2 regions of the Sphaerimonospora mesophila genome follow, and region 2 is predicted to be linked to the other one. Evidence: riboswitches for the same ligand, from Rfam matches in the RefSeq annotation. Region 2 holds a riboswitch; the other holds the start of a gene.
The links. A riboswitch is a leader RNA that binds a small molecule or an ion and turns the genes downstream of it on or off. The one in region 2 is predicted to bind cobalamin.
Positions count from the first base shown of each region.

Region 1: it holds a riboswitch for cobalamin, as region 2 does, so the genes downstream of both, metE (5-methyltetrahydropteroyltriglutamate--homocysteine S-methyltransferase) here and AP234_RS39650 ((2Fe-2S)-binding protein) in region 2, are expected to answer to the same signal.

Region 1 is NZ_BCBX01000035.1:128,953-144,746, forward strand. It holds gene AP234_RS14645 (hypothetical protein) at 1-474, opposite strand, end outside; gene AP234_RS14650 (DUF5709 domain-containing protein) at 497-1,051, opposite strand; partial or broken gene AP234_RS14655 (sulfite exporter TauE/SafE family protein) at 1,329-2,266, shown strand; gene metE (5-methyltetrahydropteroyltriglutamate--homocysteine S-methyltransferase) at 2,325-4,637, opposite strand; cobalamin riboswitch at 4,771-5,023, opposite strand; cobalamin riboswitch at 5,224-5,430, shown strand; gene AP234_RS14665 (ribonucleoside-diphosphate reductase subunit alpha) at 5,560-7,965, shown strand; gene AP234_RS14670 (ribonucleotide-diphosphate reductase subunit beta) at 7,962-8,969, shown strand; gene AP234_RS14675 (sulfurtransferase TusA family protein) at 9,111-9,416, shown strand; gene AP234_RS14680 (flavin-containing monooxygenase) at 9,651-11,288, opposite strand; gene AP234_RS14685 (thioesterase II family protein) at 11,485-12,237, opposite strand; gene AP234_RS38630 (cytochrome P450) at 12,234-14,756, opposite strand; gene AP234_RS14700 (FAD-dependent monooxygenase) at 14,756-15,794, opposite strand, start outside.
Region 2 is NZ_BCBX01000042.1:138,313-154,106, reverse strand. It holds gene AP234_RS24270 (histidine phosphatase family protein) at 1-537, opposite strand, end outside; gene AP234_RS24265 (CbtA family protein) at 518-1,279, opposite strand; gene AP234_RS24260 (CbtB domain-containing protein) at 1,288-1,476, opposite strand; cobalamin riboswitch at 1,684-1,858, shown strand; partial or broken gene AP234_RS39650 ((2Fe-2S)-binding protein) at 1,832-1,957, shown strand; gene AP234_RS39645 (DUF7676 family protein) at 1,954-2,352, shown strand; gene AP234_RS37380 (cellulase family glycosylhydrolase) at 2,501-3,937, shown strand; gene AP234_RS24245 (DUF5701 family protein) at 4,144-4,806, opposite strand; gene AP234_RS24240 (Vgb family protein) at 4,822-5,715, opposite strand; gene AP234_RS24235 (CatB-related O-acetyltransferase) at 5,721-6,362, opposite strand; gene AP234_RS24230 (sigma-70 family RNA polymerase sigma factor) at 6,420-7,373, opposite strand; gene AP234_RS24225 (TetR family transcriptional regulator) at 7,495-8,139, shown strand; gene AP234_RS24220 (FtsX-like permease family protein) at 8,239-10,731, opposite strand; gene AP234_RS24215 (ABC transporter ATP-binding protein) at 10,728-11,420, opposite strand; gene AP234_RS24210 (PadR family transcriptional regulator) at 11,417-11,926, opposite strand; gene AP234_RS24205 (hypothetical protein) at 12,015-12,911, opposite strand; gene AP234_RS24200 (CaiB/BaiF CoA transferase family protein) at 12,983-14,095, opposite strand; gene AP234_RS24195 (fumarylacetoacetate hydrolase family protein) at 14,299-15,222, shown strand; gene AP234_RS24190 (GntR family transcriptional regulator) at 15,219-15,794, shown strand, end outside.

The DNA of each region.
Region 1 (15,794 bases), on a different contig from region 2:
GTCGGGGTCGTCCTCTCCCGGCTCGGCCCATTCCAGGTCGCCGCTGACGTGCCCGCCTTCTCCGACCCGGTACGGCATGGCACCGCGCGGCGTCTCGTCCTCGACGACACCATGCTCGGCCTCGTCCACCGGCCCCTGCACCCGGAAGCCGGGACGGCCGCCATGGCCCTGCTCCTCGATGGCGTCCGGCGGCATCGGATGCGGGCTGGGCCCGGCGGTCTCCAGGTGATCCGGGACCTCGTCGGTGCGGGCCGCCACCGATTTCTCGCCGGACCCGGCGGTCACGCCCCACTCGTCGTCGCGGCCGGTGACGTAGCCCATCGGCTCGGCGTAGCCGCTCGCGGGCTCGGCGGTGTCGTCGGGCTTGCCCCTCGGGGCACGGTTGGCGCCGCGGATCGACCCGGGGCCGATGTCGCCGCCCATGTTGTGCAGATCGCTGTCGAACTTCGTACCTTCGTCCTCTTCCCTGGGCATCGCTCGTCCTCCGTCGAGTTGGTCATTCGGGCTCGACTCGCATGGCGGCCTCCTCGGCGCTGTAACCTCCCGCGTCGGGGCCGACCTCCACGGCCGTCTCTTCCGCCTCGTCGTCGCCATGGGCACCCTCGTCCGGAGCGACGAGACGGCCGGCAGGGCGTGGCGCGTCCCAGACCGCGCCGGACGGCTCCTCCGGCTGTGCCTCCCAACCGGCCGGCACCCCGCTGTCCTGCTCGTAGTCGGTGTCCAGGTCGGAGCCGACACCGAGCCCGCCGTCCTCGGTGATCGCCTGTCCGATGCGCGGACGCTCCTGATGGACGACGGGTGGTCCGTCCGTGCCGTAGACCGGCTGTTCCTCCGGCATCTCCCTGCTCAACCGGCCGTCAAGCGGCTCTCCCTGGATCATCTCGTCGACCGTGGTGCCATAGTCGTCCGCGGCGGTCGGGTGATCCGCGGGCAGTGGCGCCTCCTGGGGATCGACCGCCCACTGCTGCTGCGGGGTCCCGTCCTGGAGGTCGGGAATGCCTTCGTCCTCGAACCGCGAATGCGGATCGTGTTCCGGTGTGTGCTGACTCACCGCGTCCCCCTCCTTCAGCTCACCGGGCATCCACACCCCCCTACCCGTAATCCCAGACAGCCCACGTGGCAGACGGCACATCCACGGCGATCGACGCCGCCCCCGTTTCGCCCGAGCCGAAGTCCGAGCCGAAGTCCGAGCCGGCTCCGGATCCGGAGCCGGGTACGAGCCGGAGCCGAGGCGGAGCGGCCGAGCTCGAATCGTGACTTGACGGATCGCCATGGCGCAATCACGATTTTCCCGACTGATTAAGTAGGGAAAATCGGAAAGGAGCATCGTGCGCTCTCTCGTCCTGCTCGGCCTGGTCGGCCTCGCCGCCCAGCTCGTCGACGGCAGCCTGGGCATGGCCTACGGCGTGACGTCGAGACGCTGCTGCTCGCCATCGGCACCAACCCCGCGGCGGCCTCCGCCACCGTTCACCTGGCCGAGATCGGCACCACCCTGGCCTCGGGCATCTCGCACTGGCGTTTCGGCAACATCGACTGGAAAGTGGTCGGCAAGATCGCCGTCCCCGGCGCCGCCGGCGCGTTCGCGGGCGCGACCTTCCTGTCCAGCCTGTCCACCGAGGTCGCCGCCCCGGTCATGTCATTGATCCTGCTGGCACTGGGCGCCTACATCTTGGTCCGTTTCACCGTGCTCGGCCTGCCGCGCGGCAACCTGGGCAAGCCGCTGCGCGCCCGCTTTCTGGCCCCGCTCGGCGTGGTGGCCGGTTTCGTCGACGCCACGGGTGGCGGCGGCTGGGGCCCGGTGGGCACCCCGGCCATCCTGGCCAGCGGCCGGTTGGCGCCGCGCAAGGTGATCGGGTCGATCGACGCCAGCGAGTTCGCGATCGCGATCGCCGCGAGCGTCGGTTTCTTCGTCGGCATCGGCTCGGAGAACATCGACTTCTCCTGGGTGGCCGTGCTGCTGCTCGGCGGCGTGATCGCGGCCCCGCTGGCGGCCTGGCTGGTGCGCCACATTCCGCCGCGCGTCCTCGGTTCTGCCGTGGGCGGCATCATCGTGCTGACCAACGTGCGCACCCTGCTGCGCAGCGACTGGATCGACGCCCCGGGCGGCGTGCAGTCCGTCGCCTACATCGCCATCGCCGTCATCTGGGCCGCCGCCATCGCCTACTCGGTGCGTGCGTACCGCCGCGACAAGGCCAACGAGTCGGTCGAGGCGGTCGAGGCCGAGTTGGGCGGCCGCGACGCCGAGACCGAGACCGCCCCGGCCTGATCACCCCGCTCGTCCGGCCGGCGCCGCCCGGGAAAGGCGCCGGCCGGACGACAGTGGGTCAGGTCGCCTCGGCCCGAATCCGCCGGGCGGCGTCGACCAGGTTACGCAGCGAGTCGTGCACCTCCTGCCGGCCGCGGGTCTTCAGCCCGCAGTCGGGGTTGGCCCACAGACGTTCGAGGGGGATGGCCGCCAGCCCCTCACGCAGGAGGGACACCAACTCCTCCGTGCTCGGGACGCGGGGAGAGTGGATGTCGTACACCCCTGGCCCCACCTGCCGGGGATAGCCCGCCTCGGCGAGCTCGTGCGCCACCCGCATGTGCGAGCGGGCGGCCTCCAGGCTGATCACGTCGACGTCGAGGGCGTCGATCGCGGCCAGGATCTCGCCGAATTCGGCGTAGCACATGTGCGTGTGGATCTGGGTCTCGGGCCGTACGCCCGCCGTGGTGAGGCGAAACGCCTCGGTGGCCCATTCGAGGTAGGCGGGCCGGGCGGCGGCACGCAGCGGCAGCGTCTCGCGCAGGGCCGGCTCGTCGACCTGGATGACGGCGGCGCCGGCGGCCTCCAGATCGACGACCTCGTCGCGCAGGGCGAGGGCGACCTGCCGGGCGGTGTCGGCGAGCGGCTGGTCGTCCCGTACGAACGACCAGGCGAGCATGGTGACGGGCCCGGTGAGCATCCCCTTGACCGGCCGGCTCGTCTGGGACTGGGCATAGGTGGCCCACCGCACGGTCATGGGCGCGGGCCGGGAGACGTCCCCGGCGAGGATCGGCGGCCGGACGTAGCGGGTGCCGTACGACTGGACCCAGCCGTGCCGGGTGGCGACATAGCCGGTGAGCCGCTCGGCGAAGTACTGGACCATGTCGTTGCGTTCCGGCTCACCGTGGACGAGGACGTCCAGGCCCGCCTTCTCCTGGAAGGCGATGACCTCGCGGATCTCGGCGGCGATGCGTTCGTCGTAGGCGGCGTCGTCGATGCGTCCGGCCAGCAGGTCGGCCCTGGCCGCCCGCAGCTCGTCGGTCTGCGGGAAGGATCCGATCGTGGTCGTCGGGAGCACGGGCAGGTCCAGGCGGGCGCGCTGGGCGGCGACCCGCTCGGCGTACGGCTGAGCCCGCCTGGTCTCCCGTACGGTCACCGCGGCCGCGCGTGCCCGTACGACCTGGTCGCAGGTGATCGCGGAGGTCTTCCTGGCCGCCAGGGCGGCCCGGTTGTCGGCGAGGGCGTCGGCGATGACGTGGGTGCCGCGGGCCAGGCCCCGGGCGAGGGTGGCGACCTCGGCGGCCTTCTGCCGGGCGAAGGCGAGCCAGGCGGCGATCTCGGGCTCGATCTCGCCCTCGGCCGCGACGTCGAGCGGGACGTGCAGGAGCGAGCAGGAGGCGGCGACGTCCACCCGTCCGGCCAGGCCGAGCAGGGTGGCGAGGGTGGACAGCGACCTTTCCAGGTCGTTGATCCAGACGTTGCGGCCGTCGACGACCCCCGCGACCAGGCGTCTGCCGGGCAGACCGCCGACCCGCGCCAGCCCGTCGAGGTTGGCCGCGGCCGGGCCGGTGAAGTCGAGCGCGAGGCCGTCGACGGGGGCGGCGGCCAGCACGGGAAGGGCCGCGCCGAGCCGGTCGAAGTAGCTCGCCACGAGGAGCTTCGGCCGGTGGGTCAGCGCGCCGAGCTCCCGGTAGGCGCGGGCGACCGCGTCGAGGACGGCCTGGGGCTGGTCCTGGACCAGGGCGGGCTCGTCGAGCTGCACCCACTCGGCCCCGGCGGCCCGCAGCCGCGCGAGCACGTCGGCGTAGACCGGCAGCAGCCGGTCGAGCAGCGTGACGGGATCGAAGCCCGGCTCGACGCCGGGGGCCGGCTTGGCGAGCAGGAGGTAGGTGACCGGGCCCACCAGGACCGGCCGCGCGTCGTACCCGAGGGTGAGCGCCTCCCGGAACTCCCCGACGGGCTTGGCGGGATCGGCGGCGAAGACGGTGTCCGGCCCGAGCTCGGGCACCAGATAGTGATAGTTGGTGTCGAACCACTTGGTCATCTCCAGCGGAGTGACCTCCCCGGTGCCGCGGGCCATGGCGAAGTAGCCGTCGAGCGGGTCTGCCTCGAACGCGGCACGGTGCCGTTCGGGAATCGCGCCCACCATGACCGTGGTGTCCAGCACATGGTCGTACAGCGAGAAGTCACCGCAGGGCACCTCGCCGATGCCGGCGTCGGCGAGATCGCGCCAGGCCGTACGACGCAGGTCGGCGGCGGTCGCGCGCAGCTCGTCGGCGCCGACACGCCCCGCCCAGTAGCCCTCGATCGCCTTCTTGAGTTCGCGGTCCCGCCCCTGGCGCGGGTAGCCGTACACGGTCGCCAGCGGAGTGGGGGCGGCGGAACTGTGAGCCATGAAACTCTCCTTCGCGAGTCACGGACGACGCCGACCGGCCCCGAAGACGTGAAGGAACGCCCACCGGCGAACGCGCGCATACCGCTCGCGAAGCCGCCGGCCCGCCCACGAGGCCATCGACATCACCGCGCGCGGTCGCACGCGGGCAGTGGCAGGTCTTCGGACTCGCGGGCACGCCACGGGCTCACCGAGCCCGGACATCTACTGGCCGTCGCTTCCCTGACCGTGCTGGCCCAGTGCGTTGACGGCGGTCGTTCCCACTCACCGCTGCGGGGCAGTCCCGGAATTGGCCTGCCCACTCCGAGGTGAGCGCGACCGCACCGGGTTCCCTCTTACGACGCTCCCGCCTGGCGGGCGGAGGCGAACCGACTGCGCCACCAGAGTAAACCCGAGGATCACCGCCGCTCACCCGGACCCGTCCGGTAGGGGCGGGCATGAGCCCCGTGGCCGGATGGTCCGTACCGGCGGTCCGCTCGCCGCGACAGATCACCGTGGCACGCCCGGGGGAGCGCCGTGGTGCGTTCGGGATCGACACCGTTTCATTAGGACGCAACATGTTGGGTGTGACATCGAGCCGCCACCCCATATATGGTGTCCCTGCGCTGGTCCGGCCGCTCAGCCAGAGTGGCCGGGGCAAGAGGGAACCCGGTGGAAGTCCGGGACTGCCCCGCAGCGGTGAGTGGGAACGACCGCCGTCATACGCACTGAGCCATCACGGTCTGGGAAGCGACGGTCAGTAGGAGCTACGAGCGCGCCCACGAGTCCGAAGACCTGCCGGCGCGCCGCGTACGACCATGCGTGCGCGGCTGCTCCGAGGTCGCGCGGGACGACCGACGGCTCCGGCGGCGACCGCTGTGCGTCTCCGCCGGGCGTCTCCTGCGCGCACCTCGGTCATGTGGACCGAGTTCGCGAGGAGAGGACCATGACGGTCACCGGGGACCCGCCGACTCAATCGGCAACGGTGGACGAGCCCGTGCCGCGGCAGACCCAGATGCGCGTACGCAAGCGCGACGGCCTGTCGGAACCCGTCGACGTGACCAGGATCGTGCGTGCGGTCGAGCGCTGGGCGGATGATCTCGCCGACGTCGACCCGCTGCGCGTGGCGACCAAGACCATCAGCGGTCTGTACGACGGGGCGACCACCGCGGAACTCGACCGGCTGTCGATCCAGACGGCGGCCGAGATGATCGGCGAGGAGCCGCAGTATTCGCGGCTGGCCGCGCGGCTGCTGGCCGCCTACATCGGCGAGGAGGTGGGTGGTCAGGGCATCGCGTCATTCAGCCAGGCCGTCCGTCTCGGCCACGCCGAGGGGCTGATCGGCGACGCGACCGCCGAGTTCGTGGCCGCACACGCCCGCGAGCTGGATGACGCGGTCGATCCACGCGGCGACCTGCGGTTCGAGTATTTCGGGCTGCGCACCGTTTACGACCGCTACCTGCTGCGGCACCCGTTCACCCGGCTGGCGGTGGAGACCCCGCAATATTGGCTGCTGCGGGTGGCGTGCGGCCTGGCGCGGACGCCCGGCGAGGCGATCGACCTCTACCGCCTGATGTCGTCGCTGGCCTATCTGCCCAGCTCGCCGACCCTGTTCAACTCCGGCACCCGGCACACCCAGATGTCGTCGTGCTATCTGGTCGACTCCCCGCGCGACGAGCTGGGCTCCATCTACGAGCGCTACGCCCAGGTGGCGCACCTGTCGAAGTTCGCGGGCGGCATCGGCATCTCCTGGTCACGCGTTCGGTCGCGCGGCGCGCTGATCCGCGGCACCAACGGCCACTCCAACGGCATCGTGCCGTGGCTGCGCACGCTCGACGCTTCGGTGGCCGCCGTCAACCAGGGCGGACGGCGCAAGGGTGCGGCCTGCGTCTACCTGGAGCCGTGGCACCCCGACGTCGAGGAGTTCCTCGAACTGCGCGACAACACCGGCGAGGACGCCCGGCGCACGCACAACCTCAACCTGGCCAACTGGATCCCCGACGAGTTCATGCGCCGGGTCGAAAGCGACGACCTGTGGTCGCTGTTCGACCCCGACGAGGTCCCAGAGCTGCCCGACCTGTGGGGTGAGGCGTTCGAGACCGCCTACCGCGCGGCCGAGGCAGCCGGCCGCCACGTCCGCCAGGTCAGGGCCCGCGACCTGTACGCCAAGATGATGCGTACGCTCGCGCAGACCGGAAACGGCTGGATGACCTTCAAGGACACCTCGAACCGGTTCTGCAACCAGGCCGCGGAGCCGGGAAACGTGGTCCACCTGTCGAACCTCTGCACCGAGATCATCGAGGTGTCGAGCGACGCCGAGACCGCGGTGTGCAACCTCGGTTCGGTCAACCTCGCGGCCCACCTCGCCGAGGACCGCGGCGGCATGGACTGGGCGCGGCTGCGCGCCACGGTCCGGACGGCGGTGACGTTCCTCGACCGTGTGATCGACATCAACTACTACCCCATCGAGCAGGCCGCCACCGGCAATGCCCGCTGGCGTCCGGTCGGGCTCGGCGTCATGGGCCTGCAGGACGTGTTCTTCGCGCTGCGCCTGCCCTTCGACTCGCCCGAGGCCGGTGAGCTGTCCACCCGGATCGCCGAGGAGATCTACCTGGCGGCCCTGGAGACGTCGGCCGATCTGGCCGAGCGCCACGGCGCCCATCCGGCGTACGACCAGACGTGGGCCGCGCGGGGCAGGCTCCACCACGACCTGTGGAACGTCGAGAGCGCACTGCCCGAGCGGTGGGCGCGGGTCCGGGAGAAGATCGCCGCACACGGGCTGCGCAACTCGCTGCTCGTCGCGATCGCGCCGACGGCGACCATCGCCTCGATCGCCGGCTGCTACGAGTGCGTCGAGCCACAGGTGTCCAACCTGTTCAAGCGCGAGACGCTCAGCGGCGAGTTCCTCCAGATCAACAACGCCCTGGTCGCCGAGCTGAAGGCACGCGGGCTGTGGACCGAACGGATCAGGACCGCGATCAGGCGGGCCGAGGGCTCGGTGCAGGGCATCGCCGAGCTGCCGGCCGACGTACGTCACCTGTTCCGCACGGCGTGGGAGCTGCCGCAGCGCGCGCTGATCGACATGGCCGCCGCGCGGGCGCCGTACGTCGACCAGAGCCAGTCGCTCAACCTGTTCATGAGCGCGCCCACCATCGACAAGCTCTCCTCCATGTACCTCTACGCGTGGAAGGCGGGCCTGAAGACGACCTACTACCTGCGCTCCCGTCCGGCGACGCGGATCCAGCAGGCGACCGTTCCCGTCGCCCCGGAGCCCGTACCGGAGCAGGCCCGGGTCTGCTCCCTGGGCGACGGCTCTCTTGAGAATCCCGACTACTGCGAGACCTGCCAGTGACCGCTCATCTGCTGCTCGACCCCGGCATGAACCTGACCCTGCGCCCGATGCGCTATCCGCGGTTCTTCGACCGGTTCCGTGACGCCATCAAGAACACCTGGACCGTCGAAGAGGTCGATCTCCACTCCGACCTCAAGGATCTGGACCGCCTCTCCGAGGCGGAACGGCACCTCGTCGGCCGCCTGGTCGCCTTCTTCGCCACCGGCGACACGATCGTGGCCAACAACCTGGTGCTGAACCTGTACCAGCACATCAACTCCCCGGAGGCGCGGCTGTACCTGTCGCGTCAGCTCTACGAGGAGGCGGTGCACGTCCAGTTCTACCTGAACCTGCTCGACACGTACGTGCCCGGCGAGCGGGAGCGGTCCGAGGCCTTCGCCGCGGTGGAGAACATCCCCTCGATCCGCCGGAAGGCCGAGTTCTGCTTCCGCTGGATCGACTCGCTGGGCGACCTCCAGCGGCTCGAGACCAAGGAGGACCGGCGCGCCTTCCTGCTCAACCTGATCTGCTTCGCCGCCTGCATCGAGGGCCTGTTCTTCTACGGCGCGTTCGCCTACGTCTACTTCCTCCGCTCGCGTGGGCTGCTGCACGGGCTGGCCTCCGGCACCAACTGGGTCTTCCGTGACGAGTCCCTGCACATGGCCTTCGCCTTCGACGTGGTGGACGTCGTCCGGAGCGAGGAGCCGGACCTTTTCGACGACGAACTCGCCGCGCGGGTCAGGGAGATGCTCGCCGAAGCGGTGGAGTGCGAGGCCCAGTTCGCCGAAGACCTGCTCGGCGGGGGCGTGCCCGGCATGTCCGTCACCGACATGCGCGCCTACCTGGAACACGTCGCCGACCGCCGGCTGGCCCAGCTCGGCATCGACCCGTTGTACGGCTCGAAGAACCCGTTCGCCTTCATGGAGCTGCAGGACGTCCAGGAGCTGACGAACTTCTTCGAGCGCCGCGTGTCGGCGTACCAGGTGGGGGTGACCGGGACGGTCAGCTTCGACTCCGATTTCTGATTCCGCCCGAGTCCGCTCCTCGAGCGGGCTTCCGCGGCTCCCCGGTCGCCGAGGGGCGGAGGTGCCCGGATCTAGACTGTTTCCCTGACGTTTGGAGGACGGAATGCTGGAACGGCGGCCCGCCGGTCTTTCGGTGGCCACATGAGTCACGAGACGAATGACGGCCGGGCCGCCGGACCGGTCGTCCTGGACGGCGGCGACCGGCGCTGTGTGCGACTGCTGATCGAGCTGCGCAGCCTCGTGGACGGCCTGGCGCCGGGCGACGTCGTCCACCTGATCGCCACCGACCCGGCCGCGCCGATCGACCTGCCGGCCTGGTGTCATCTGACCGGCCACAGCTACCTCGGCCCGCTGCCGGAGGCCGACCGCCCCACCTATGCGCTGCGGGTGGAGCCGACGGGCCGCGCCACCCGCCCCCGGGCGCCCTGGCACCTCGCCGACCGCTGAGACACGCCTCGGTCAGCGCCGCCGAATATTGCTATATATCCCGACATAAGAGTAGAGTTTCGGGGCTTGCGATGGGGCTCGTTTCGCCGCGTGCTCACCCATCGCAGGCATCAGCGCCACCGCCCACGGCCCGCCTGGCCCTTCCCCCTCGCCAGGCGCGTCATCGCGGTCGTCGCCGCGATGGCGCCTCCACGTTGGGGCCGTTGGGCGGCACGGCGAGGTCTCCCGCCGTCGTCAGGCGGAGAGAGTGAAGCCCTGGTAACCCCGGGCGGCGACGTCGTCGCACCTCTTGCGGTACTGGCCGACGCCGGCGGCGTAGGGCATGAAGACCCGCGGCTTGCCCGGCACGTTGGCCCCGGTGTACCAGGAGTCCGTCTCGGGGAAAAGGGTGTGGGCGGCGACGAGGCCGACGTGGTCCACCCAGGCGTCCTGGGCCTGCCGGGTCGGCTCGATGGTGGTCAGGCCGTTGCGTTCGAGGTGGCGGATCGCGTCGGCCGTCCAGTCGACATGCTGTTCGAGCGAGACCATCATGTTCGACAGGACCGACGGGCTCCCTGGTCCGGTGATCATGAACAGGTTCGGGAAGCCCGCCGAGGCGATCCCGAGGTACGCACGCGGGCCCGTGCGCCAGCTCTCCTTGAGCGAGACCCCGCCCCTGCCCCGGATGTCGACGCTCGTCAGCGCCCCGGTGATCGCGTCGAACCCGGTGGCGTACACGATCACGTCGAGCGCGTGCTCCCGGTCCGAGGTGCGCACGCCCGTCTCGGTGATCTCCGCGATCGGCGTGCGCCGCAGGTTGACCAGATGCACGTTCTCCCGGTTGTACGTCTCGTAGTAGCCCGTGTCGAGACATGGGCGCTTGGTTCCCACGGGGTAGTCGGGACAGAGGTCGGCCGCCGTACGCGGATCCCCGACGATCTGATGGATCTTGTGGTGGACGAACCGCTTCGCCGTGTCGTTGGCCTCCCGGGAGGTGTAGAGGTCGGTGTAGGTGTACATCAGGGTGATCAGGCCGCCGGCCTCCCAGGCCCGTTCGTAGGCGGCTTCGCGTTCCTCCGGGGAGACCTCCAGGGCGGACCGCGTCGGCATCGGGACGGGTATGCCGAAATGGGACTCCCGCTGCTCCTTGCGGAAGGCCCGGTAGTTCGCCTTCATGTCGGCGAGTTCCTCCGGGCGCAGCGTGCGGTTGCGAGCGGGGAAGCTGTAGGCGGGAGTGCGCTGGAAGACGGTGAGATCGGCGGCCTGCTCCGCGATGAGCGGGATCACCCCCACGCCCGATGACCCGGTGCCGATGACGCCCACCCGCAGGCCGGTGAAGTCCACCCCCTCGTGCGGCCAGTCCGCCGTGTGGTAGGCACGGCCGCCGAACCGGCCGATGCCGGGGATCTCCGGCCGCTTCGGCACCGACACGCATCCGGTGGACATGACGAGGAAGCGGGCCGTCACGACGTCCCCGTGCTCGGTGCGCACCCGCCAGGCCCTGCCGCCCTCGTCGAAGGCGGCGGCGGTCACGCGCGTGTCGAAGCGGATGTCCCGGCGCAGGTCGAACCGGTCGGCCACGTGCCGCGCGTACCGGAGGATCTCCGACTGGGCCGGATAACGCTCCGGCCACTCGTACTCCTGTTCCAGCTCCGCCGAGAACGAGTACGAATACGCCAGGCTCTCCACGTCCACCCGGGCGCCCGGATAGCGGTTCCAGTACCAGGTGCCGCCGACGTCGCCACCGGCCTCGAACACGATCGCGGACAGGTTCATCTCGCGCAGCCGGTGCAGCATGTACATGCCGGAGAAGCCGGCGCCGACGATGACGGCGTCGACCCGCGAGGGGAGGGGGCGGGACGCGGTCTGCGCATCCCGATCGGAGACGGACAATGGCCCTCCTGGGGGGTGGGACGAACGCGAGGCGCCGAGACTCGCGGCGGGGACCTTCGCGATCTTTCGGGTGGGGGGGACGACCGGAGCGGTCAGGGCGTGGCGTTTCTCGCGATCGCTGTGCACGTCCCGCCGGCGAACGCGTGTTCTTCCGTACGGGGCCGGGGCGCGTCGATCCGACACGCCCCGGCCGTGATCACGTCAACCGGTCGACGACGATCTTGGCCACCTCCTCGGCGCGCTCCCCGAGGTAGAAGTGGCCGCCGGGGAAGCCGATCAGCTCGAAGGAGCCGGTCGTGTGCTCGGCCCAGGCCCGGGCGTCGTCCTCGCCGACCCGGGGGTCCTCGTCGCCGACCAGGGCGGTGACCGGGCAGCCGAGCACGTCGCCCGGCCGCCATTCGTACGCCCCGATGGCCCGGTAGTCGTCACGCAGCGCGGGCATGATCATCCGTACCACGTCCTCGTCGTCGAGCAGCCGCGCGTCGGTGCCGCTGAGCAGGCGCAGCTCGGCGAGCAGGGACGCGTCCCCGTAGCCACCCGGCAGCTCCGGCCGCCGCAGGCCCGGCGCGCGCCGGCCGGAGGCGAACAGCCGGACCACGGGCAGGCCCCGCCGCTCCATCCGCAGCGCCACCTCGAAGGCGACGCTCGCCCCCATGCTGTGCCCGAACAGCGCGTACGGCCGTCCCGGCCCCGCCTCGCCGCCCGAGGTCAGCACCTCGGTGACGCGGTCGGCGAGGTCGCGGATGTCCCGGACGCCGGGCTCGGCGCGGCGGTCCTGCCGCCCGGGGTACTGCACGGCCACCACGTCCAGCGCGGGCGACAGCAGTCCGGACAGGCCGTGGAAGTAGCTCGCCGATCCGCCGGCGTGCGGGAACAGCACCAGCCGCGGGCCCGTGGCGGCACCGCGGTGGAAGCGGCGCAGCCACATGTCCGGATCGCCGCCGGTCATGTGCCGGACCTCCCGCGCACGTTGACGGGCAGCGAGGCCAGCCCGCGGATGACCATGCCCTCGGTGTGCCGCGGGCCCGGCTCGGCGATCTCCAGATCCAGGGCCGCGATCTCGCCCAGCGCCGTCTGGACGGCGAGGCGCGCGAGCGGGGCGCCGAGGCAGAAGTGGATGCCGTGCCCGAAGCCGAGGTGGCGCGTGCCGGACGACCGCGCGAAGTCGAGGCGGTCGGGCTCGTCGTACGCCGCCGGGTCGCGGTTGGCGGCCGCGAGGACGAGCAGCAGCGCCTCCCCCGCGTGCACGGGGGTGTCGCCGATCACGGTGTCCTCGAGCACCACGCGGGAGATCACCTGCGCCGGCGAGTCGTAGCGGAGCAGTTCCTCCACGGCCGGGGCCAGCCGGTCGGGGTTGGCGCGCAGCCAGGCGAGCTGGTCGGGGTTGCGCAGCAAAGCGAGCACGCCGTTGCCGAGCAGGTGCACGGTCAGCGCGTAGCCGGCGGAGATCAACAGGGTGCAGGTGGTGACCAGCTCGGTCTCGGTGAGCCGGTCGCCCTCCTGCTCGGCCGCGACGAGCGCGCTGATCAGGTCGTCGGCGGGCTCGGCGCGGCGCCGCTCCGCCAGCTCGGCGAAGTACTGGTTGAACTGCTCACGCGCGCCCTGACGCCGGGCGACCTGCTCCCTGGTGAGCACGAAGTCGGGGTCGAGACCCCGGCCGATCTCGGCGGACCAGGCGCGGAAGCGGTCCAGGTTCTCCTCCTCCACGCCCATCAGCTCACCGAGCAGCAGCGCGGGCAGGGGGTGGGCCACGGCGTCCATCAGGTCGAAGGAGGTCCCGGCCTCGGCGAGCAGCCGCGCGGTGATCTCGGCGGCGCTCGGGCGCAGCCGCTCGACGGCGCGGGCGGTGAACGCCTTGCTGACCAGGGACCGCAGACGGGTGTGGTCGGGCGGGTCCATGAAGATGAACTGCCGGACCGGCCTGCCCTCGGGGTCGCGGCCGAAGTGCTCCGACACCGCCTGCCCGTCGCCCCAGCCGATCAGAGGGTCGCGCAGCGCGGCGGAGGCCTCACGATGGCCGGTGACGACGACGGTGCCGCCGGGCGTACGGGTGACGGGCCCCGCCTCGGCGATCTTGCGGTACACCGGGTAGGGATCGGCCCGGAACGTGGGATCGAAGGGGTTGAACGGCAGCAGCTGGGTGATGATGTAAACGCCCGGATTCGCCGGGAGGCCGGAGGGCGGCTCCTCGGGCAACGCGGGCGCGGCGACCGGGGTGACGTCGCCGTAGGCCACCGGCAGGTTCAGGATGACGGTGTGCTTGTTGCTCCGTGCCCACCGCACGGGCCCGGCCGTACGCAGCTCGCCGACGCGGTCAAGCAGCGCCTCCAGGACGATCCGCAGCTCCAGCCGGCCGAGCGCCTGCCCCATGCAGTCGTGGGTGCCGAACCCGAACGCGAGGTGCGGGTTCGGGTCGCGACGGATGTCGAAGGTGTGCGCGTCGGCGAAGACCCTCTCGTCGCGGTTGGCCGAGGCCCACCAGAAGGTGACCTTCTCCCCGGCCCTGATCAGCGCGCCGCCCACTTCGACGTCCCGGGTGGCGGTGCGCCGGTTGTACGGGGTGGGGGACGACCAGCGCAGCATCTCCTCGACGGCGCCGGGGATCAGCGAGCGGTCCTCGCGCAGCGCCTTCCACTGGTCGGGGTGCTCGGCCAGCGCGAGCAGACCGTGCGCGATGGCGTTGCGCGGCGGCTCTGAGCCGGCGCCGAGGATCAGGTTGAAGAACACCTCCCGCTCGTACGCCGACATCGGCCGCTCGTCGGAGGGCAGCTCGGCACGGGCGACCAGGGAGAGCAGGTCTCGGCCGGGTTCCGCCGCCGCGCGGGCCTTGAGCGCGCCGGTGCCGTACTGATAGAGCGCGAGGCGCGACATCTGCGAGCGTTCGGTGTCCTCGCCCGCCTCGCGGTCGTCGAAGCCCATGCTGACGTCGGCCCAGGCGCGCAGCGTGGGCCAGTCCCGGCGCGGCACGCCGAGCAGCAGCAGCGCCGTCGTGATCGCGAAAGGCCCGGCGACGTCCACCATCAGGTCGCCCTCGCCGCCCTCGACGGCCTTGGCCACCAGGTCCTCCGCGATGGCCCTTAGCTCCGGCTCCATGGCGGTCAGCGCGGCGGCGTCGACCGAGGGGCTGACGGCGTCGCGTACGGCCCGGTGCCGGGGGTCGTCCATCATGTTCAGCATGGTCCCGGCGTGCACGCCGGGGGCGAGGTCGTCGATGTGCGTGCCGCCGCCGGCGCGCCCGCCGCCGCCCTGGGAGGAGAACGCCGGATCGGCGGCCGCCGCCCTGATGTCCTCGTAGCGGCTCAGCACCCAGAAGCCCTCGCCGTCAGCGGTATGACCCGCCGGGTGAAAGAAGACCGGCGCCTCCTCGCGCAGGCGGGTGAAGACGTGATGTGGGAAACCGTCGGTGAAACGCCCCTGGTCGGAAAGGTCGAAGCCGCCCAGTGCGGGGGGAAGTTGCTGTTCTGTCATCACTGTTCCTTCGAGTTCTGCGGTGCGAGCTTTTCCAGAGCCGTGGCGGCGGGAGCCAGGTCGCCCGGCCGTCCTGCGGTGGCGACGTAGCCGTCGGGGCGCAGCAGTACGAACCCCTCCGCTCCGCCGTCGCGGTGCCGATGGGCGAGCAGCCCGGGCAGCCGTCCGGCGAGCGCGGTCCCCTGGGCGTACGCGTCGCCGCCCTCGGCGCCGACCGTGATGAGCTGCCACCGGTCGGCCTCGTCGGGTTCGAGGACATAGAGCGGCGAGCGCGTACCGGGCAGGGGCAGGCCGCGTGGGACCTTGGCGGGTGCGGGGATGAGCACGTCCGGATAGCGGATCAGCCAGCCGGACAGCAGCGGCGGGAGCTTCTTGCCCAGCGCGCCGGTGCGGTGGGCCAGGGTCATGAGCGCGTTGCGCACCCGGTTGGCGAGCGGGCTGAGCACGGCCTGCCTGGCCATCCGGCCGGTGGCCTGGACGGTCTGCTCGGCGGCGGCGCGGCGCTCGGGGTCGTAGCTGTCGAGCACGCCGGGGACGTACCGGCCCTGGATCACTCCGGCCAGCTTCCAGGCGAGGTTGCGCGCGTCGGCGAAGCCGAGGTTCAGGCCCTGTCCGCCGACCACGGAGTGCACGTGCGCCGCGTCTCCCACGAGGAAGCAGCGGCCGGCGCGCAGCGTCGAGGCGATGCGTTCGTGGCTGGTGAACGTGGTGTTCATGGTCAGGCCGGTGACGCGCAGTCCGCCGGGTCCGCGTTCGTCCAGCAGGCGCTGGGCCGTCCCCTCGTCGACCTCCACGCCGTCGGGCAGGGCGCCGGAGATCCGCACCCGGCCTCCGGGCAGCGGGGCGACCAGGACCACCCCGGTGCGGCCGAGATAGTAGGTCACCGCCTCCGGGTCGTGGCCGCCCTCCAGGTCGCCCTCGGCGAGCAGGAACCTGATCGGCAGCGGCGCGCCGGTGAACCGGGCGCCGATGAGATCGCGGACCGTGCTGCGGAAACCGTCGGCGGCGATCAGCCACTCGGTCTCCAGCTTGATCTCC
Region 2 (15,794 bases):
GGTGACGGTCAGCTCGGTGGTGGACAGGGGAGCCAGGTCGAAGCGGGTGGCGCTGAGCGGGTCCAGCCCCAGGGCATGGCCCAGCGCCGCCCGGATGGCGCCGGCGCCGCAGACGGCGACTGCCTCGGGCTCGTCTCGCATCGCGTCGAGCCAGCCCGCGACCCTGGCCGCGTGTGCGGTCAGGGTCTCGCCGCCGTGCGGGGCCGCGTCGGGGTCGGCCAGCCAGCGCGCCAGCGCCTCCGGCTCCTCCCGCACGACCCGCTCGTAGGGGAGGCCGCGCCACCGGCCGCAGTCCGCCTCCCCGAGGGCCGGCGCCTCGCGGGCCGCCAGCCCCATGGCGCGGACGGTCTGCCGTACGGCCCTGCCGGGGGCGGCCCAGACCGTCGGAGCCTCGACGAATCCCGTCAACGCGGCGGCCTTCGCCAGGCTCGCCGCGTCGGCGTTCTCGTCGCCGGGGAAGCAGACGGTCCGCATCCCCGGCGTGGTGGCATGCCGGACGAACAGCACCTCACACTGCTCAGCCCGATGCCACGGCACTCGCGGGAGCCGCCGTACGCCGCGCCGCCCGGTCACTGATCCAGCCGAACAGCACGCCGAAGGCCGTCCAGAAGACGAGCTGCGTGCCGAGCGAGGTGAGCCTGAACTCCCACAGCAGCGTGGCGGGGAAGCCGTCGGGCACCTCGCTGACCGTGGGCAGCAGCCACCACGCGGCGACCACCGGGACGAGGAAGGCGGCCGCCGTCGCGATCCAGCGGAGCCACGGATCGGAGAGGACACGGCGGGCCGTCGTCACCGCGGCCGCCGTCGCCGCGAGCCCGATGACGATCATCACCACGTAGAGCAGGGTGCGGCTGTTGATCGTAGCGGGATCGCCCACAGCGGGCGGGTTGGCCGGATATTTCACGAAAGGAACGAGGATCATCGCGGTGAACGCCGTCCCGGCCGCGGCCAGCGCCAGCCGTCCGTCGGACCGTGGCCCGACCCGGCCGCGCAGACCGGCGAAGACGAGCGCGAAGACGCCGCCCACGGCCAGTCCGTAGAGCCCGGTGGCCAGGAAGAGCCCGGCCTTCTGCGCGGGCCTGCTGACCTCGGCCTCCTCGCCGTGGCTGTGCCCGGCCTCGGCGACGGGCTCGGACGCCTCGGCCTGTGCGGCCGCCGCCTCTTCGAGGGCGATCGCCGCGTCCACGCGGGGTTCCCCGAAGGCGAAGGCGAAACCGCCCGCGATCAATCCGGCCAGGAGCCCCAGAAGCAGGCCCCTGACCAGCAGGGTGCGTACCACGCCGTCCCCTAGTGGCACGGCACGCCGAGCAGGTGCCGCCCGTCGTGCATCAGTTCGTGCAGGAAGGCGCCCGTCTGGGAGACCGCGCCGTTGTCCATCAGGACCAGGTAGGCCACGAGCAGCAGCACGGGTACGGCCAGAAGCCAGGGGCGGAGCCGGGGTAGGGGAATGATCGAGGGGGTGGACAGCCCGCTCATCTAAGAGCCTCCTCAGGGTGACGCGTCCCATATCGTGAGGTCACGACCGCCAAGCGACCTGGCTCCCGGGATCTGCGTCCCGGATACAGTGGCGCGTCCGCACCGGCATCTCACCGGATTTCCCTCGGACGATCGTGAAATCCATCGAAACGTATCCCGTCCTCCCGTTCGCGTCAATGAGCCCGGTACCTCCTGGGGAAAGTACGCATACGAGATGATGCGGGACGTAAGCGACAGCGGAACGAGGAAGCCGGTGTGAATCCGGCGCGGTCCCGCCACTGCGATCGGCGAGCGAAGCTCGACGCAGACCACTGCCCGGAAGGGTGGGAAGAGCCGCTCCACTCCGCCTCGACCACGCACCTGCTGCCTGCACTACCGCCTGCCCGGAGCCGGGAAGTGCGGCGACCGCGCCCTGATCACCCCTCAAGCGCGCCACGAGCAGTGGGCGCGTGCCGTACGAGAATCTCAAGGAGCCTCATGAGCCACACCCTCGTCGAGGAACAGGGCACCGGCACCCGGCACGTGTGGGAGCTGCCCACCGACGCGCAGACCCTGCTGTCCCCGGTGAAGGACATCTTCGAGAGGCATTGGGAGCACATCTGGTTCGGTGTGATCATCCATGCTTCTGAGGACCCGGCGATCAGGTCCCTCAGAAGCACTCCGGCCCGCAGCCGGCGGATGGGCCTGCCCTCGGCTGTCGCGTGGCCCGGCCGGTGGACAGGAGGAGTGAAACGTTCACCGCCGTTCTGCCGGCCGGCCTTTCGCCCGCTTTCCGAAGCGCCTGTTCGACGGGGATGCCGCGGCGCGAGGTGCGAACAGCGGAAACCGCACCTCGTTGACTCACCCCTCCCTGCCGGGATTGGCTCGCGGCGGTAGCAGATCACCGTCCGTGGACATCGGCGTCCCCGAATCGTCAGCGTCGACACGCCATGTCGCGCCGACGCCGAGTACTCAACCGGTGGTCCACGAGGGCGTGTTTTCGTCGCCCTCGAGAACGACACTCTCGCAGAATGGGAAAACATCCGTGCGACAAGTCAGCTCTTTCCACCGGCGGTTGAGGCTGTCGGCCGCCGCCCTCGCAGCGGTGTTGACGGCCGGCGTCGGTGTGGCCGGTACGCCCGTCGCGTCGGCGGCCGCGGCCGGATGCCAGGTCGACTACACGGTCACCAACCAGTGGCCAGGCGGCTTCGGCGCGAATGTGATCGTCAAGAACCTCGGCGACCCGATCAGCGGCTGGAAGCTGACCTGGTCGTTCTCCTCGGGACAGACCATCACCCAGCTGTGGAACGGCACCTACACCCAGTCCGGCTCCCAGGTCACGGTGACCGACGCCTCCTACAACGGCGGCATCCCCAGCGGAGGCAGCACGAGCTTCGGGTTCAACGGAAGCTGGAACGGCTCCAACCCGGTGCCGGCGAGCTTCGCCCTGAACGGCGTGACCTGCACCGGCGGCGTCACCTCCCCGAGCCCCACCCCGACGCCCACTCCCACCCCGACCCCCACCCCGACTCCGACGCCCACCCCCACCCCCACGCCCTCGCCTTCGCCGAGCGCGCCGGGCGGCACCCCCGTCGAACGGCACGGCCAACTGCACGTCTGCGGCACCACGATGTGCGACAAGAACAACGCGAGGGTCCAGCTGCGCGGCGTGAGCAGCATGTGGCTCAACTGGGAGACCGCCCCCTACGCCGAGAACCTGTCCGCGCTGAAGTGGATGCGGGACAACTGGAACCTTCAGGTGATCAGGGCCGCGATGGGCGTGGAGCCGGCCGGCGCCTATCTGAGCGACCCGAACAAGGCGCGCGCACAGGTCGAGACGATCATCAACAACGCCGTCGCCGCCGGGGTGTACGTGATCGTGGACTTCCACGCGCATGAGGCCCACAAGGAGCAGGCGCAGGCCGTGGCGTTCTTCGCCGACCTGGCCAGGCGCTACGGTCACCTGCCCAACGTCATCTGGGAGGACTGGAACGAGCCGCTGCAGCTCAGCTGGACCGGCGTGCTGAAGCCGTACCACGAGGCGGTCGTGTCCGCGATCCGCGCGGTCGATCCGGACAACATCATCGTGCTGGGCACCCCGACCTGGTCGCAGGACGTCGACACCGCGGCGACCAGTCCCGTCTCCGGCACCAACCTGATGTACACGCTGCACTTCTACTCGTGCACGCACGGCGCCTACCTGCGGGCCAAGGGCGACACGGCGATCAGGGCGGGCCTGCCGCTGTTCGTCACCGAGTGGGGCGCGAGCAACGCCGACGGCGGTCTCGACGGCAGGGTCTGCCTCGACGAGGCGCAGGCCTGGATCGACTGGATGAAGGCGAACAACATCTCCTGGACCGCCTGGAAGCTCGACGTCGGCACCGACTCCACCAACATCCTCGCCCCCGGCGCTCCGGTGACCGGCGGATGGAACAACTACCTGCACGGCCACGCCCCGTTCGTCGTGGCCAACATGAAGTGAGCCGGCGCTCATGAAGTGAGCCGGCGCTCATGAAGTGAGCCGCGTTCCTGAACGCTGCCGGATCGCAGGCCGGACGCGGCCTGCGATCCGGCAGGCCGCATCCGGCCCCGCCGTTGCGGGCGGGGCCGACGGCCCGGGAGCGGGGCATCGGGCGCGTCGCCCGTCTGCCCGTTTGCACCGACCCGAGACGTGCCGCCTGGCGTCGTTCAGTCGGCGGCGCGCCGGGTGCCGGCGGAGGCCATACCGAGCCAGGTGTGGGGGTTTCCTTCCCAGCACCAGCCGAGTTTGGGGGCGTTCTGGCTGATCCAGAGGGCGGGGACCCGGCGGTCGCCGGAGCGGGAGCCGCCGAGGGAGAAGCATTTGTTCTTGACCAGGATCTGGGGGAAGTGGGTGATCAGGGCGATGCCTTCCTCGATGGTGAGCGGGGTGCGTCCCCTGGTGGAGATGGTGTTCATGGCGTCGCTGGGGACGGCGCCGCAGAACTCCTCGCCGCGCTCGATATCGAACAGCAGGTAGCCGCGCTGGTCGGGGAGCGCGACGGCAGGGGTGGCGACGAATCGCTCGATGGCGCCGGGCTCGAAGGAATGATCGACGAATCCGGGTCTGCGTTTTCCGTGCAGGGTGGTGCGCGGCATGGTCTGCTCGATCGCGGCGACCTGGCGGGTGAGCACGAGCAGGAACGGCACCCGGCCGGTCTCCGGATCGCACGTCGTGGGCGCGTAGCGGGTGGCGTGCTCGCGTAGCGGGGTGAGCATCGCGTCGAACCGCGTGGCGTCGAGTCCGGCCATGGCGGGGTAGCCGAGGTCGATCAGGGTGCGGACCTGCCGGTCGAACTCGGTGCCCGGATCGAAGGGCGTCGGCTGGGTCATGAAATCCTCTCGAGGTCACAAGGAGGGGGGCTGTGCTGGAGCGATGCGGGCCAGCGCGCCGATTTCCAGTGCTGTCCACAGGGCACCGTCCGGGCCGAGGGTGATGCCGTGCGGCTCGCTACCGGGTGTGGGCAGGCTGTGTACCGTGATGGTGCCGTCGGCGGTGATGGAGCCGACGCGGCCTGTGCCCCATTCGGTGAACCAGGCGGTGCCGTCGGTGCCGGTGGTGACGGCGTGGGGGCGGGCGGCCCGGTCGGGCAGGGGGAACTCGGTGACCTGGCCATCGGGGGTGATCCGTCCGATCTGGCCGGCGGCGATCTCCACGAACCAGAGGGCGCCGTCTTGGCCCGCTGCGATCCCCACCGGCGCTGCGGCCTCGGTTGGCAACGGGTAGAGGGCGATCACGCCGTCCGTGCCGATCCGTCCAAGGGCGCCTGCCTGGTTCAGGGTGAACCACAGCGCGCCGTCGCCTCCCGCGACGATGGCGGAGGGGAACGCGCCGGCGACCGGGAGCGGGAACTCGGTGACCTGACCATCGGGGGTGATCCGTCCGATGCGGTCGGCGGCGGTCTCGGTGAACCACAGCGCGCCGTCCGGCCCCGGGGCGATGCCGTACGGCCCGCAGTCGGGGGTGGGCAACGCGAACTCGTCGATGACGCCGCCGGTGGTGATCCTCGCGATCCGGTGCGCGTGGTATTCGGTGAACCACAGCGCGCCGTCCGGGCCGGGGACGATGATCGTCGGCCCGCGGCCGGAGTCGAGTTCGTAGCTGGTCGGCTCGGCCCCGGGGACCAGACGGCCGATCCGGCTGCTGTGGACCATGGTGAACCACAGTGCGCCGTCGGGTCCCGTGGTGATCGCGTACGGTCCGGCGTCGCGGTCGGCCACGGCGTACTCTTCGATGGTCACGTTGGTCAAGGGCTCTTCTCCAGTCGGTGTTCGGCGGCGACGCGGGCGATGTCGGCCGGGGTGCCGGCCATGATGGTGCGGGCGTGCTCGGTCACCAGTTCGGTGGGCCAGTCCCACCAGGCGGCCCGCAGCAGTCGTTCGATGTCGGCGTCGTCGAAACGGCGGCGGATGGGCTTGGCCGGGTTTCCGCCGACGATGGTGTACGGCGGGACGTCGGCGGTGACCACGGCGCCGGTCGCGATGATGGCGCCATCCCCGATGGTCACCCCGGGCATGACGGTGGCCTGGTAGCCGAACCAGACGTCGTTGCCGATCACGGTGTCACCGCGGCTGGGCATCCCGGTGACGATGTCGAGGGTGCGTTCGGTCCATTCGCCGCCGAACATGGTGAACGGGAAGGTGGACACGCCCATCGTCGGGTGGTCGGCGCCGGCCATCAGGAAGCGGGTGCCGGAGGCGATGGCGCAGTACTTGCCGATGATCAGCTTCTCCTGCCCGTAGGCGTACAGCACGTTGCGGTGCTCGAAGCCGGTCGCGCCGTCGGGGTCGTCGTAGTAGGTGTACTCGCCCACCTCGATGTTCGGTGAGCTGACCAGCGGTTTGAGGAAGACCACCCGCTCGTGGGCGGGCAGCGGGTGCACGGTCATCGGGTCGGGAATCAACGCGAGGGATCCTTTCGGAGAAAAATCAGGCTCGGAGAAAGGTCAGGCGAGCAGGTCGGCAAGGACGCGGGCGCGGGCGGGCTCGCGCAGCTTGTGCATGCCTTTGGCTTCGATCTGGCGGATGCGTTCCCGGGTCACCCCGAAGTTCCGGCCGATCTCCTCCAGGGTGCGGGGTGTGTCGTCGGCCAGGCCGTACCGCTGGGTGAGGACGGCCGACTCCCGCTCGGTCAGCGTCGCCAGCACCGCTTCCAGGTCGTGGCGGAGCGAGGAGACGGCGACCTCGGCGGCGGGGTCGGGTGCGTCGTCGGCGAGAAGGTCGCCCAACTTGGCGCCGTCCTCGCCGATCGGGGTGTGCAGCGAGACCGGATCGCGGCCGTGCCGCAGCAACTGCTCGACCTTTTGTGGCGTCAGATCGAGCTCGGCCGCCAGTTCCTCGGTGGTGGGCTCGCGGCCCAGTTCCCGCAGCATCGCGTGACGGGCCCGGGTGACCCGGTTGAGGTTTTCGACCACGTGTGCGGGGAGGCGGATCGTGCGGCTCTGGTCGGCCAGTGCGCGGCCGATCGCCTGTTTGATCCACCAGGTGGCGTACGTGGAGAATTTCAGCCCGCGCCGGTGGTCGAACTTCTCTACCGCGCGCATCATCCCGATGGTGCCCTCTTGGATCAGGTCCAGCAGCGGCAGCCCGTCGCCTGTGGCGTACCGCCGGGCGATCGAGACGACCAGCCGCAGGTTGGCCTCGACCATATGGTCTTTGGCGTGGCGGCCGTCGGCGGCCAGCCGTTCCAGCTCGCGCCGCTCGGATGGCCCGTCGCACCCGGCGGCGAGACGCTTCCCGGCGAGTCTGCCGGCCTCGATGCGCCGGCCCAGCTCCACTTCCTGCTCGGCGGTGAGCAGCGGGGTGCGCCCGATCTGCGTGAGGTAGTCCTTCACCGGGTCGATGTCGATGACTCCCTTCGGGTGGCGGGTGGGGCAGGCGGCGAGGTTGGCGGTGGTCAAAAGGGCGTGTCCTTCCGTGGTCACGTCAACCGAGAGATATCGGCTGGTGTGGCCTAAATTTATGGTCAACCTAGAAATATGTCAACTCCAAATTTGGGCTGATCCAAGGTAAGGTGGGTGCGTGAGCACGCAGAAGATGGGACTCAGAGAGCTGAAGAAGCAGCAGACCAGGGAGAACATCTCCCACCAGGCCACCCGGCTGTTCCTGGAACGCGGCTTCGACAAGGTGACGATCGCCGATGTGGCGGAGGCCGCGCAGGTGGCCAAGATGACGGTCACGAACTACTTCCCGCGCAAGGAGGACCTGGTCTTCGATCTGGGCGAGGAGTTCGTGCAGTCGCTGGCCAGGACCGTCCGCCGAAGGGCGCCCGGCGAATCCGCCCTGGCCTCGCTCCGCCGCGCCTACCTGGCCGCGGTCGCCGAGCACGACCCGGTCATCGGCTTCTCCGGCCCCGCGTTCGCCCGGATGATCGATGCCAGCCCGGCCCTGACCGCCCGGCTACGGGAATTCCACGACGAGCGCGAGAAGGCCCTGGCCGACGCGCTCGCCGTGGAGACCGGCGCCAGGCCCGACGACATCCTGCCCCGGGTGGCCGCCGCCCAGCTCGGCGGCGTCCACCGGCTGCTGTTCGACGAGACCCTCCGCCGTACCATCGCGGGGCAGGACGACGCGGAGATCGCGGCGGTTCTCACCCGCTATATCGACGCCGCCTTCGGCCTCCTGGAACCCTCTCTCGGCGGCTACGCCGTCCGCCCCGCCGGGTGACCGCTCAGTGCGGACGGGCGGCGTCAGGTTCACCTGCCCTCTGTGCCGGGCTTGACGGTGACGAACCGCCTCATCATGCCGGAGGTTCCAGGGGCCGGGTCAGAGGGGCCGGCGGGGGAGGGGCAGCCTGGTCCGGGTGATCAGCGCCGCCACGGTCGCCAGCAGGGGCAGTCCCACCACCACGGCGATCACGAATGGCCACGGTACGGCGACCGTGGCGGGATCTCCGGCGCCGTGCGTCGTCATCGGCCGGCTCAGCGCCACGCCCGTCACCGTTCCCGCGACCAGCCCCACCAGCGCGCCGAGTCCGGAGATGTAAAGGGCCTGGCCCGCCACGACCATCCGCAGTGTCCCGGGAGGGGCGCCGATGGCCGCCATCGTCGCCCGCTCCGGCCGCATGTCGGCGGCCGCCAGGCGGGTGGCGGCCAGCGTGCCGCCGACGCCGAGGACCAGAGCGCCGACGAGCCAGCCCCACAGGCCGGGGTCGGGCACGTTGCGGTAGCCCTCCTCGAAGGCGACCGTGACACGGCGGTCCACCTTGGTGAGATCGCGCGCCAGCGTCGAGTCGGCTGACGGCCGGTGCATGGCGTAGAGCTGGCGTTCCACCGTCGTGAAACCGGCCTGCTCGACCAGGGCGCGCGGCAGCAGGGCGCCGCCCTGGTGCTCGTCGGCGGGTGTGGCCGCCACCGCGGGGACTTCGAGCGTGCGCGGGGGACCGGACGTGGAGCTGGCCCGCAGCGTCAGTTTGCCGTCCCGCAGCGCGGCCGGGTCGAACACCACGGCCTTGCCGCTCGCCAGCGCCGCGGCGGCCCGCGGGTCATGGCGCCCTTGCAGGAGCCTGAGCAGAGCCCGGTCTCCGATGGCCGCCGTGCGACGCGTCCGTTTCCCGTTCCATCGCACCGTGTACCGCAATGCGTAGCGGTGGCCCTGAGCGTCCTTCGCGTGATAGCCGGCGGCCATCGGCAGGCCCGGCAACAGGCGTGCGGTTTCCGCGCGCATCCTGTTCCAGGCCGCGTCGCCGATGTCGCCGGCCCAGATCGCCAGCGTGCCGGTCGGGCGTGCCGAGGTGTAGGCGTCACGCCGGTCCATGTATTCGCTGTAGGTGCCGATGCCCACCGCCACGGCCGTGGCCGTGACCGCCATGACCGCGGCCACGGCGCTCGCCGTACGGGATCGGTGGCGGACCGCGTCACGTACGGACACCCGCAGCGGGAGCCGCAAGCGCGTGGCGAGGAATCCCGTGCGGCGGACCAGCCATGGCGTCAACACCACCAGCCCGAGCAGGACCAGCACAGCGGAGGCGAGCACCCACACCGTGCCCGGCTGGCGCCGCGCCACCACGGTCGCCCCCAATCCGGCCAGCACCAGCACAACTCCCATCAGGGGCCATCCCGGCCGATCGGCCACCGCGGGCGCGCGGCCGGCCAGCACGGTCGCGGGGTGCTGCCGGGCCGCCTGTACGGCAGGCACCAGCGCCGCCACGATCCCGGTGAGCAGGCCCAGCGCGGCGACGCTCAGGACCGGCGGCCACGGCACCCCGGGCGGGCCGACCTCCCCTCCCCAGCGCGCCACGATCGGGGCGCCCAGCACGCCGGCGCCGACGCCCAGCACCGTCGCCATGAGGGTGCCGGCGCCGCCGAGAACCAGCCCGTCGGCCAGCACGATCGTCCGCAGGTGCCCGGCCGAGCCGCCCTGTGCGGCGATCTCGGCCAGTTCCCGGCGCCGCCTCCGGAGCCCGACCGCGAAGGCGGGCCCGGCCAGCAGCACGGTCTCCAGCACCACCATGATCACCATGGCGCCGATCCCGACCGCGTGCTGGACGTCGAAGGCCGAGGCCGGGGGTCGTGGCGGGTCCGTGAGCACGGCGCCGGAGGTGACGAACAGCCCGGCCCTGTTCAGCGCGGGCACGTCGGCCCAGGACACCGGCTTCGCGGTGTCGACGAGCCATCCGGGGCCGTACCCGCTCGGAGTCCAGAAGTCGTCCGACGGCGCCAACGGGAGATCAGGACCCACAACCTGCCGAAGCGACGGCCGGTGCGGGTGCTCGACCACTCCCACCACCGTCAGCGGAGCCGCGCCGGACGGTCGCACTACATCGCCGGGCCGCAGGCCCAGCGCAGGCGTCACCGCGACCTCGCGGGCGGAGGGAAACCTGCCCTCGACCAGTGTCAGCATTCCCCTGGTGAGGGGATCGCGCAGGTCGATCTCCAACGCGTCGACCGGCTCGGCGCCCACCCGGAGCACGCCGGTGCTGAAAGGCGTCGACCGGGTGCCCGGTCCGAGCAGCGCCACCAGCTCGGCGGCGCCGAGCCTGGGTGCGGTCGCTCCGTCGCCGCCCGTGCTCCAGCTCACCCCGCCCGGCTCCTGGCGGAGCACCGTGCCCTCCGGCACCTGCACGAGGCGGGCGTCGGCCGCGCCGAGCTCGGCCACCAGGCCCTCCTGCGGCGTGACGGTCATGGTCTCGGTGAGGGTGAGAACCGCCGTGATCACCAGGACGGGCAAGCCGATCATCACCATGATGAGCGCGCTCCGTCCCCGGGAACGCCACGCGTTTCTGCGGGCGATGCGCAGCGCGGCGAGAACGGCGCTCATCGGGCACTCTCCAGTGACATATCCGTGGAATCCGTGATCGACCCGTCGCAGAGGAACACCACGCGATCGGCCCAGGCGGCGTACCGCGGCTCGTGGGTGACGAGCAGGACCGCCGCGCCCGCGTCACAGCGAGCGCGTAACAGGTGCAGGATCTCGTCGCCGGTGTGCGTGTCGAGCGCGCCGGTCGGTTCGTCGGCCAGCAGCAGGCGCCGCTCGCCGACCAGGGCGCGGGCGATCGCGACCCGCTGGCGCTGGCCGCCGGACAGCTCATCGGGGAAGCGGTCGGCCAGGTCGGCCAGGTCCATCTCCGCCAGCACGGTCATGGCCTCCTCGCGAGCGAGGCGCGAGCGCACGCCGTCGAGTTCGCGCGGCAGCATCACGTTCTCCGCCGCCGTCAGCGACGTGATCAGATTGAGGTCCTGGAAGACGTAGCCGACGCTACGGCGCCGCAGTGCCGCCAGGTCGCGCACGGTGGCCAGGTCCCGCCCGTCGATGTGAACCGTCCCCGACGTGGGCCGGTCGAGCCCGCCCGCGAGGTTGAGCAGGGTCGACTTGCCGGAGCCGGAGGGCCCCGTGATCGCGACCAGCTCTCCGGGGGCGACCTCCAGGCTCACGCCCTTCAGAGCGTGTACGGCCGTCGCCCCTTCGCCGTGGACTCTGGCCACCTCGGTCAGCCGTACGACCGTCATCTTTCCTCCTTGAGAACGGCCTCACAGTGGTCCAGCCACCGTTGCTCGGCCTCGGCCTGGAAGATCATGGAATCGAGCACTAGCCGCTGGGCCGCACCTTCCATGGCGGCTCGCTTGGCCCTGGTCAGCTGCTGGAGGGTGCGCATGGTCGCGGTACGTTGCCTGCGGATGACCTCGACGACGTCCACTTCCTTGGCGGCGACGGCCATCGCCAGTTTGATGACCAACTCGTCCCGCGGCCGGTCGGACTGGGCGACGGGGGTGCTGAACCATCGTGCCATCTCCGCCCGGCCGGCCGCGGTGATCGCGTAGACGACCCGGCCATGCTCGTCCGACTCGCCCTGCTCGACCAGACCGTCGCGCTCCATGCGGGACAGCGTCGTGTAGACCTGGCCGATGTTGAGCGGCCAGGTCGCCCCCGTCGACGCCTCGAATTCCACCCGCAGTTGGTAGCCATGCCGCGGCCCCACGCTGAGGAGGGCGAGCAGCCCGTGTCTGATCGACATGCCTACTAAGTATGCATACGCGGTATGCATAACTCAAGGGGTCCGCTCGATGGCGGCCGTACGAGAACGGGGCCGGATCGAGCCGCGATCAGATCAAGCTTCCGTTCATGCGCAGCACGGCGACGGCCTCGACCGTCATGTGGCCACGCCATTCGAGTGATGCGGCGGCCGAATGGCTGGTGAAGTCGACCGTCCATCCGCCGTCCTGCCGCTGCCCCAGCTCCAGGCGGTCGAGGTCGTCCGACACGGCCTGGGGGTCGAGCAGGCCGCGGATCGGTCGCCCGGTCTCGGGCGCGTAGTCGAGAAGACGCAGCGTCTCGCCCTCCGCCCCGCCGACGACGGCCAGTGCCCCGCTCTTCGGGACGAACCGTCCGAGGCGGTCGAGCAGATCATGTGCCTTGGGGTGGGTGTCGGCCGCGGTGTCGAGGAACTGGATCGCGAAGGAGAGCACGTACGCGAAGGGCGCCTCGTCGATCCGGCGGATCGCGTCGAAGCAGTACCGCGTCGCCTTCGCAAGCCATGGATCGTCTCGTACGGCTTCGTCCCAGCGCGCGGCGCGGTAAGCCTGCGTCGCCACCGCCGCCGTGATCTGCAGCGACGACTCCGCGGGATCGGCCTGCACCCAGAACGGGGCGCACGCCACGGGGTCGCCGATCGGGAGCGCGAACGGCAGCCCGCCATCGGGCAGCGTCACGGACTCCAGCCAGCCGAGGAGGGCCGGGGTGTGCGGCGAGGTCGCGGGGCCGGCGTCGGCGAGCGCGGCGAGCGCGTGCTGGGCGCCTCCCGGCTGGCTCCCCGGTGCACGAAGGTCCGGTTCGAGCCCCCATCCGTAGCCGCCGTCGGGGTTCCGGTAGGCGTCGAGCGCGTGGATGACGGCCGTACGACCCGCGTCGCTGCCGGTGGTGACGGCCTCGAAGCGCCGCCGATCGAGAACTCGCCCGTGTGCGGCCATGAATGCTCTCGCGCGACCCAGGTTGATGCTCATGTGAGCGCCCTGTCATCCATCCGCCAATGGGCGCGGAGGCTGCTGATGTACCAGTGTGGCGATGGAGGCCCTCAGCGTTTGTGGGCAGTTCCGGGAGCCGGAGGCGGCGAGACGTATCGGGGTGGGGTGCGACTCAGCTGGATCGGGTTTGCAACTTGCCGCGACTTCCTTCCACCACGGGCCAGGTCGACGATGGGTTGGAGATCGAGGCTCTCGGCAAGCTCGAATGCCTCGGGAATGCTGTTGACCTGGCCCGCCGGGACGCCAGCGGCGCTCAGCCGACCGATCCAGACGCTCCTCGGGGCTGCCGCCAACAGGTTGTCGATGACCTTCACCAAAACATGCCGGTTCTCCACTCGCTTCGCATTGGTCGAGTAGCGACTGTCATCGGCGAGGTCAGGCCGCCCGAGAACGTCCATGAGCGAGCTGAACTGTCGGTCATTCCCAACCGCCAGGACCATGGCGCCATCACCGGCCTGGAAGACCCCGTAGGGAACGATCGAGGGGTGGTCGTTTCCGGTGGCGGCGGGGTTCACGCCACCCTCCACGTAGGCGCTTGCCTGGTTCGTTAGTGCCGAGAGAGCAGATGAGAGTAGATTCGTCTCCACGCGCTGTCCCTCTCCGGTACGGCTTCGATGACGGAGCGCCGCCAGGATCCCGATGGTGGCGTGCAGCCCGGTCACGACGTCGATGAGCGCGACGCCGACCTTCGTCGGTGTGGCCGGCTGGCCGGTGATCGACATCAGCCCGCTGGTGGCCTGGACCAGCAGATCGTAGCCGGGCAGGTCGTGGCCGCCCTTGGCGCCGAACCCCGTAATGGAACAGTAGACGATCCCAGCGTTCAGCTTCCGCGCCGTGTCGTAGCCCAGGCCGAGGCGGTCCATCGTGCCGGGGCGGAAGTTCTCCACCAGAACATCACTGTTCCTGACCAGTTCGCGCGCGCGGGTGAGATCGTCGGCGTCACGCAGATCCAGCACCAGGGAATCCTTGTTGCGGTTCACTGCCCGGAAGTACGTCGACTCGCCATCCCGCCACGGTGGCCCCCAGTGCCGGGTGTCGTCACCTTGCGGGCTCTCGATCTTGAGTACCTCCGCCCCGAGGTCAGCGAGCAGCATGGTCGCGTACGGAGCCGCGAGCACCCTTCCGAAGTCGAGTACACGGATTCCCTCAAGCGCCGACGTCATGGTTTCTCCTCAGGGATGTACGGCTCACCCGATGTCTGTGCACAGCCGAAGACAGAAGTGTATGCACTTGCCGCGCCGGAAGCTCGACAACATGCGAAGTTTGTTCTAGATCGGCTGGAATCTTCAGGCGAAACCCTTGACACTTGTATGCAGGTTTGAGAGTGTCCTCACCAGGCTTGTATGTAGGAAGGGATGAGTGGGCGATGAGGTTGGTCACATACGAACGAGACGCCATGTGGCGAGCCGGCCTTCTGGTTGAAGGGAACGTGATCGACCTTGCCGATGCTGCCGCAGAGCTGCAGTTGACGGATCGACCCGCTGGCGCCTGGCTCTCTGTGCGGGGTGTGCTGGAGTCGGTGCCTGCCGCCGACCTGGAAGCGGTCCACGCGCACGTTGCGCGTCAGGGCACTGACGGCGAGGCGGTTCCGGTGAGAGACGTACGCCTGGGGCCGCCGATTCCGGACCCAGATAAGATCATCTGCATCGGCCTCAACTACCCGCAGCACGCCGCCGAGGTGGGCCTCAAGCCGAGCACATTTCCGGAGATCTTCTCCAAGTATCGCAATGCTCTGACGGGCTCGACCGAGCACATAGTGTCGCCGGCCAGGACGGCGCAGCTGGACTACGAGGGGGAGTTGGCCGTCGTCATCGGGCGTCGGTGCAAGAACGTCTCGCCGGAAGATGCCTTGGACCAGGTCGCCGGCTACATGGTCTTCAACGACGTAAGCGCCCGTGACCTCCAGCTACGGGGAAGCCAGTGGCTGCCGGGCAAGAGCTGCGACTCCTTCGCGCCGTGCGGTCCTGCTCTGGTGACCGCGGACGACATTCAGGACTTGGACCACTTGCGCATCGTGACCAGGGTCAACGGGGACACCGTGCAGGACGCGCGGATCGGGGAGATGACGTTCTCCATCGCTGAGGTCATCGCCGAACTGAGCGCGCTGATGACTCTCGAAGTCGGGGACGTCATCGCGACCGGGACGCCTCACGGGGTAGGCATGTCGTTCGACCCACCCAGGTTCCTGCAGGTCGGTGATGAAGTGGTCGTCGAGGTCGACGGACTCGGCCGGCTGGTCAACACGGTGGTCGCAGCGGATTGTCATCACGGTGAGGACGAGCGCCGATGAACGAACCGCTTGACCTGATGGCTCCGAGCCTGGCAGTAGAGGGACTCGAGGGGCCCGAACAGATTCGGGCGATACTCCGTGAGTTGATCTTCTCCGGCCAGCTTGCCGCTGGTACCCCCTTGTCGCAGGTCCAGCTCGCCGAACAACTGTGCGTGAGCCGTACCCCGCTTCGGGAAGCGCTGCGCATGCTCGAGGCCGAGGGGCTGGTCGAGTCCGAGCGCAATCGCAGGATGCGCGTCGCGTCACTTTCCGTGACCGACCTCGTGCACTCCTATGCCGGCCGCATCGTGCTGGAAGCGTTCGGCGTCCGCCTGACCGTTCCGCATCTCAATGCAGAGCGGATCGCCGCACTGCGGAACTGCCTCGAGGAAATGGACGAGTGCGCCAAGCGCGGTGACTTCGACGGCTGGGAGATCCCCCACCAGCGGTTCCACGACGGGCTCATCGAGGAGGCGGGCCCACAACTCGTGCGCCTCATTGATCAACTGCAATCGCATGGTCGTCGGTTCAGGAGCCTCTACGTCACTCGACGTCCGACCGAGGCCTGGACCCGATCGGCCGTGGAGCACGGA